Regions from separate parts of the Streptosporangium sp. NPDC020145 genome, predicted to be linked through region 2. Evidence: predicted binding sites of a transcription regulator. Region 2 holds the regulator's gene; each other region holds the start of a gene.
What was found. Region 2 encodes HrcA, which represses chaperone genes, less so after heat shock. Its sites were predicted from a motif close to TTGGCACTCTCNNNNNGAGAGTGCCAA; they were not measured.
Positions count from the first base shown of each region.

Region 1: a site for HrcA is predicted at 1,022-1,048, ahead of groL (chaperonin GroEL). Genes of this name have one in related genera too.
Region 3: a site for HrcA is predicted at 1,020-1,046, ahead of ABZ463_RS24945 (FmdB family zinc ribbon protein). Genes of this name have one in related genera too.

Region 1 is NZ_JBEXZT010000014.1:27,050-29,313, reverse strand. Features, by position in the region: gene groL (chaperonin GroEL) at 1-911, opposite strand, end outside; gene ABZ463_RS24230 (cold-shock protein) at 1,235-1,435, opposite strand; gene ABZ463_RS24225 (MoaD/ThiS family protein) at 1,826-2,101, opposite strand; gene thrC (threonine synthase) at 2,123-2,264, opposite strand, start outside.
Region 2 is NZ_JBEXZT010000004.1:202,578-204,841, forward strand. Features, by position in the region: gene ABZ463_RS09075 (hypothetical protein) at 1-455, opposite strand, end outside; gene hrcA (heat-inducible transcriptional repressor HrcA) at 651-1,664, shown strand; gene dnaJ (molecular chaperone DnaJ) at 1,677-2,264, shown strand, end outside.
Region 3 is NZ_JBEXZT010000014.1:184,355-186,618, forward strand. Features, by position in the region: gene ABZ463_RS24940 (MDR family MFS transporter) at 1-669, shown strand, start outside; gene ABZ463_RS24945 (FmdB family zinc ribbon protein) at 681-992, opposite strand; gene ABZ463_RS24950 (potassium/proton antiporter) at 1,112-2,264, opposite strand, start outside.

The sequences.
Region 1 (2,264 bases), on a different contig from region 2:
AGGTCCTCGCTGATGACCTGGGCACCGGTCAGGATGCCGATGTCGCCCAGCATGGCCTTGCGGCGGTCGCCGAAGCCCGGAGCCTTGACGGCGACCGAGCGGAACAGGCCGCGGATCTTGTTGACGACCAGGGTCGCCAGCGCCTCGCCCTCGATGTCCTCGGCGATGATCAGCAGCGGCTTGCCGGCCTGCACGACCTTGTCGAGGACCGGGAGCAGGTCCTTGTTCGCGGAGATCTTGGAGTTGACGACGAGGACGTAGGGGTCGTCGAGGACGGCCTCCATGCGCTCCGGGTCGGTCACGAAGTAGGGCGAGATGTAACCCTTGTCGAAGCGCATGCCCTCGGTGAGCTCAAGCTCAAGGCCGAAGGTGTTGCTCTCCTCGACGGTGATGACGCCTTCCTTGCCGACCTTGTCCATCGCCTCGGCGATCATCTCGCCGATCTGCGGGTCACCCGCGGAGATGGAGGCCGTGGAGGCGATCTGCGCCTTCGTCTCCACGTCCTTGGCCAGCTTGGAGAGCTCCTCGGAGACACGCTCGACGGCGGCCTCGATGCCCTTCTTCAGGGACATGGGGTTGGCGCCCGCGGCTACGTTGCGCAGGCCCTCGCGGACCAGCGCCTGAGCAAGCACGGTGGCCGTGGTGGTGCCGTCACCCGCGACATCGTCGGTCTTCTTGGCGACTTCCTTTACGAGCTCGGCCCCGATCTTCTCCCACGGGTCCTCAAGCTCGATCTCCTTGGCGATGGAGACACCGTCGTTGGTGATCGTGGGGGCGCCCCACTTCTTCTCCAGCACGACGTTGCGGCCCTTGGGGCCGAGGGTCACCTTGACAGCGTCCGCGAGCTGGTTCATGCCACGCTCGAGACCGCGCCTGGCGTCCTCGTCAAACGAGATCATCTTGGCTGCCATACGGCTAGACCTCCCAAACACAGGGTGGCTTGCACCAGACCGAGGCGACGCCCGCGACGGCATACGGGCCCGCGACTCCGTTCGGCGGGCCCCATCGTCTCGATCCAGGTTTGGCACTCTCCAATGAGGAGTGCTAACCACTGTTTAGCACTCTCCCCCGACGAGTGCAAGCCAAGGACCTTTGACCTGAGTGTCAGCTTAGGCGAAGGCCCGGCCCGCCGATGGGAGCGACGAGCCGGGCCGACATGCCGAGGGCGATCCGCGCGAACTGCGCTGCCGCGGGATGCGCCAGCGGGTTCCCGACGAGCTGACGGAGGACGAGATCAGACCGTCCGGACCGATTCCGCCTGAGGTCCCTTCTGTCCCTGCGTGATCTCGAACTCGACCCTCTGGCCCTGTTCGAGCGCACGGTAGCCATCCATCATGATCGCGGAGTAATGGACGAAAACATCCTTACCACCGTCTACCGCGATGAAGCCGTAGCCCTTGTCCGCGTTGAACCATTTGACGGTGCCTTGCGCCACTTCCGACTCCTCTTACTGGGCTTGAGGACGTCGCCCATTCCTCTCGCGAGGTCCTCAATCTCCGAGGCGGAGACATCGCCTACGTCGATCGCCCTCGACCATACCTGTGAGAGCCCGTGGGGCAACAGAGTCAACCAGCAAACTACCGCTTTACGGACGCATTCAACACGCCAACATAGTTTTGCTATCACTACTAGTTAGTTAAATATTACATTATGTCTTCGCGCAAAAATGTGAGCTTGCATCACAAAAGACGACACCCGCACGCGGCCAGGCCGGTGCGGGTGTCGTGAGGGTGTTCTAGGGGCGCCGTTCCATGACAGTGGACGACATCGGGCCCCAGGAGGCCGCCCAGGGCCCGCCCAGGGCCCCGCGCGGCCTCCGCCGGGATCAGCCTCCGGCGACCGCCGGAATGATGGAGACCTGAACGCCGGACGGCGTCACCGTGTCGAGGTTGTCGGCGAAACGGACATCCTCATCACCGACATAGACGTTCACAAAACGGCGAATCTTGCCCGATTCATCGAGAATACGGGCACCGATCCCGGGGAAGTCGGCGTCGAGCTTCTGCAGAACCTCACGCAGGGTCCCGCCCTCGCCGTTCACCTCGGCCGCGCCGCCGGTGTACGTACGGAGAATCGTCGGAATCCGTACAGAAACACTCATAATTCAGTACCTTTCAGAGCTCTAGGCGACGACAGCGCGGAACGCGTCGAGTGAGGGCCGGATGACAGCGGTGGGACGTGCCTGGTCAGCGACCGCGTCAAGGGTCTTCAGGCCGTCACCTGTGTTGAGGACCACGGTCTCCGCGTCAGGGTCGAGCCGACCC
Region 2 (2,264 bases):
TCCCACAGCTGCCCGTCGGCGGTGACGGTCTGCTGGAAGCTCGGCCGCTGGAGCTTGACGGTTCCCGGGGCGCCCTCGATCTGGCACTCGAAGTTCGTGCCCTTGGCCGCGGCGACGTAGATGGCGGGCTTGTTCGCCGGGTCGATGCTGACGGTCGTCTTCTGGTCGGGGCCGAAGGAGGAGGTCGGGGCGGCTTCGGTGACCGCGTTGAAGAGACCGCCCGCGAAACCGACGAAGCCAATGATCACGCTCAGCACGAAGAGCAGCCACACGCCGACGATCCAGCCGACGCTGGGCTTCACCTTCGGCGGCGGGCCCTGGGGGGCGCCGTATCCCGGGGGCGGGTAGCCGAAGGAGGGGCCGCCCTGCTGGTACTGCTGTTGCTGCTGGTGGGGCTGGCCGTACGGCTGCTGGGGGGTGCCGTAACCCGAAGGGGATCCGAAATCATTGGACATATACCTAATTGTGGCCCTTACCACTTGGATAGCGATAGCAGCTGACTTGACAATGGCTTGCTCCAGGACCCGCTCCCGCCCATCCTGGTGCCGTGTTATCGCACCCCCCGGGCTGGAGCCGTACACTTGGCACTCGGGAACACCGAGTGCCAGACCTGGCGTTTCCCGTCCGAGCGCAGGTAGGAGGTGAGCACGTTGGTTGACGACCGCAAGCTGGCGGTCCTACGCGCCATCGTCGAGGACTACGTGTCCACCAATGAGCCGGTCGGCTCGAAGGCTCTCGCGGAGCGTCACAACCTGGGTGTGTCCCCCGCGACCATCCGCAACGACATGGCGGTGCTGGAGGAGCAGGGCTACATCGCCCAGCCCCACACCAGCGCGGGCCGGGTGCCGACGGACAAGGGCTACCGGCTGTTCGTCGACCGCCTCTCCCAGGTGAAGCCGCTGTCCGGCGCGGAGAGGAGGGCCATCGAGAGCTTCCTCGCGGGCGCCGTCGACCTCGACGACGTCGTGATGCGCACGGTACGGCTGCTGGCCCAGCTGACCCGTCAGGTCGCCGTGGTCCAGTACCCCACGATCTCCAACTCCAAGGTCCGCCACGTCGAGCTGGTCCCGCTGAACGAGCACCGCCTGATGTTCGTGCTCATCACCAACACCGGGCGGGTCGAGCAGCGCGTGGTGGAGCTGCAGGAGGTCATCGACGACAACCGCGTGGCGCACCTGCGCGCGGTGCTCAACGCCTGCCTGGACGGCTGCGGGCTGGCCAGTGTTCCCGACATGGTCGCCGACCTGCCAGAACGGCTGCCCGCCGAGGACAGGCCCGTCGCGGCCACCATCCTTTCGGTCCTGCTTGAGTCCCTTGTGGACCGGCATGATGAGAAGATCGTTTTCGCCGGGGCCGCCAATCTCGCGGGGGCCGACTTCACCGTCGGGCTCCGCGACGTGCTGGAGGCCCTGGAGGAGCAGGTGGTGCTCATGCGCCTGCTCGGTGAGACCTCGGACCTGTCGGCGCTGACGGTGCGCATCGGCTCGGAGAACCCTTACACGGGTCTCCAGGGCACATCCATCGTCGCCGCCGGATACGGTTCGGGTGGCAAGCAACTGGCCCGGCTCGGTGTGCTGGGTCCGACACGTATGGACTACCCGGTCACGATGGGCGCGGTGCGCGCGGTGGCACGCTACGTCAGCCAGATCCTGGCTGCATCCTAAGAGGTCAACTAAGTGGCTACTAAGAGTGACTACTACGGCACCCTGGGGGTGCGGCGCGACGCCAGCGCGGAGGAGATCAAGAAGGCCTACCGCCGCCTGGCCAGGGAGCTGCATCCCGATGTGAACCCCGACCCTGAGACCCAGGAGCGGTTCAAGGACATCACCCAGGCCTACGAGGTGCTGTCCGACCCCAACAAGCGTCAGATGTACGACATGGGCGCCGACCCGTTCTCCTCGGGTGGCGCGGGCGCCGGAGGCTTCGGCGCCGGCTTCCCCTTCAGCGACATCATGGACGCCTTCTTCGGCGCGGCGGGCGGCGGCGCGGGGCGCGGTCCCCGCTCGCGGGCCCGCAGGGGCCGCAACGCCACCATCAGGGTCGAACTCGACCTGCGGGAGGCGGCCTTCGGCACGACCCGCGAGCTGGTGGTCGACACCGCGATCCTGTGCGAGGTCTGCACCGGCTCCGGCGCGGCGGCGGGCACCCACCCCGACACCTGTGACGTCTGCCACGGGCGCGGCGAGGTCTCCCAGGTCACCCGGTCCTTCCTCGGCCAGGTCATGACCTCCCGTCCCTGCCCGCAGTGCGGCGGGTTCGGTTCG
Region 3 (2,264 bases), on a different contig from region 2:
CAGTCGGATCCGACGGCCGTCAGGAGGCTGGAGCCCGGGGCCATGGCGGCGTTCCTGGCGGCCTACTCGGACGCGATCGCCGGGGTGTTCCTGTACACCGCGCCCGTCGCGCTGGTGGCCTTCGCAGCGGCCTGGCTGCTGCCCGAGGTGCCGTTGCGCGAGACCACCAGGCCCGTGGACCTGGGGGAGTGCTACGGCGCGGTGTCCGCGCAGCGTTCCTCGTTGCGCGAGGTGGAACGCGGGCTGTGGCGACTGGCCGACGCGGACATGCGCCGGGACTACTACCGCCGTCTCGGGGAGACGGCCGGTCTCGACCTGCCGCCGGGTTCGGTGTGGCTGATCGCCAGATTGGGCACCGGGGGCGGTCAGAAAAGCGTGGAACTCGCCGAACGGGCGGGGGTCACGGTCGAGAGGGGCAGGCCGTACGCGGATCTGCTCGTCACGCGAGGGCTGGCCCGCCGTACCGACGGCGGCGGGCGCCTTGAACTGACCCCGGCCGGTGAACGGGTGGCCGGGGCACTTGTCGCCGAGGCCCGCGAGGGGTTGCGGCGGATGATCGACGACTGGGACCCCGCGCGGCATCCAGGGCTTCGTGAGCTGCTGGACAGGCTGCCCCACGAGATGCTCGGCTCGGCCTCCGACCGCCCCCGAGGAGCCGCCGGAGCGTGACGGGTGCCGCGCTAGGAGGCCGCGGGAGCCGGGGTGCCGGCGGCGGCGGGCTTGGACTCGCTCGGCTTGGACTCGCTTGACTTCGACTCTCCGGACGAGCCGGAGGAGGCGGACGTCGAGGACGAACTCACCGTGCTGGTCGAGGAGGACCTGCTGTCGGTCCGGTAGAAGCCGGAGCCCTTGAACACGATGCCGACCGCGGAGAACACCTTGCGCAGCTCACCGGCACAGGACGGGCACTCGGTGAGCGCGTCGTCTGAGAACTTCTGGACGATGTCGAACTCGTTGCCGCATGCGCTGCAGGCGTACTGGTAGGTGGGCACCGTTCCTCCTCCTTCGATCCGCGCCGTCTGGCACTCTACTGACGCGACTGCTAATGATAGGCAGCCGACAAGCATAAACGCGAGTCGGATCTGTCGCATTCCGGGTGGGAATGAATGGATCAGCTGCCCCGCTCGCCGAACCAGCCCGCCAGCTTGCCCCGGCGGCTGATCGCCTTCATCCTGCGCTCGACCGTTTCTCTGCAGGCCGCGGTCGTCACGATCAGGAGTTGGTCGTCGATCCTGATCCTCGTCGAGTCCGAGGGAACGAACGTCCTGCCGTCCCTGACGATCAGGGTGACCTGGGCGTCGGTCGGCAACCGTAGCTCGAAGACCTCGACGCCGTGGAGCTTGGAGGTCGGCGGCACCTTGACCTGCAGCAGGTCGGCGTTGAGTTCCTCAAGGGGAGCGGACTCGACCTCAAGGTCACGTGCCTCGTCCGGTGTCGACAGGCCGAGGGCCTTGGCGACGAAGGGCAGCGTCGGCCCCTGCAGCAGCGTGTAGACGACGACGATCACGAAGACCTCGTTGAACACGAGTTTCGCGACGCCGTTGTGCACCGAGTTGGCCGCCCAGGGGATGGTCGCCAGCACGATGGGCACCGCGCCGCGCAGTCCCGCCCAGGACAGGAAGGCCTGCTCCCGCCAGTTGAGCCGGTCGATCCGCGCGCTCCTGACGATCAGGGCGGAGACAACGATCGAGAGCGGCCTGGCGACGGCGACCAGGATCAGTCCGGCGACCAGGCCCGGAACGATCGCCGACGGCATCTCGGAAGGGCTGGCCAGCATGCCGAGCATGACGAACAGGCCGATCTGGGCCAGCCAGGCGACGCCCTCGGCGAAGCCTCTCGACGAGGCGCGGTGGGGCATCCGGGAGTTGCCCATGACCAGGGTGGCCAGGTAGACCGCGAGGAAACCGCTGCCGTGCAGGAGTACGGCGCCCGCGTAGGCGACGAACGCCAGCGCGAGCACCGCGATCGGGTACAGGCCGGAGATCGGCAGCGCGATACGGCGCAGCGCGTAGACGCCGAGCGGCCCGACCGCCAGGCCGACGACCGCTCCGACGGCCAGTTCGACGACGACCATGAGCAGTGCCTCTCCCAGGCTGGGGGAGGCGGCGGCGCTCAGCAGCATGACCGCGATGACGGTCGGCGCGTCGTTGAACCCGGACTCGGCTTCGAGGATGCCCGCCAGCCGGGAGGGCAGGGGCAGGCGGCGCAGTACGGAGAACACCGCCGCGGCGTCGGTCGAGGCGAGGACCGCGCCGAGCAGCAGC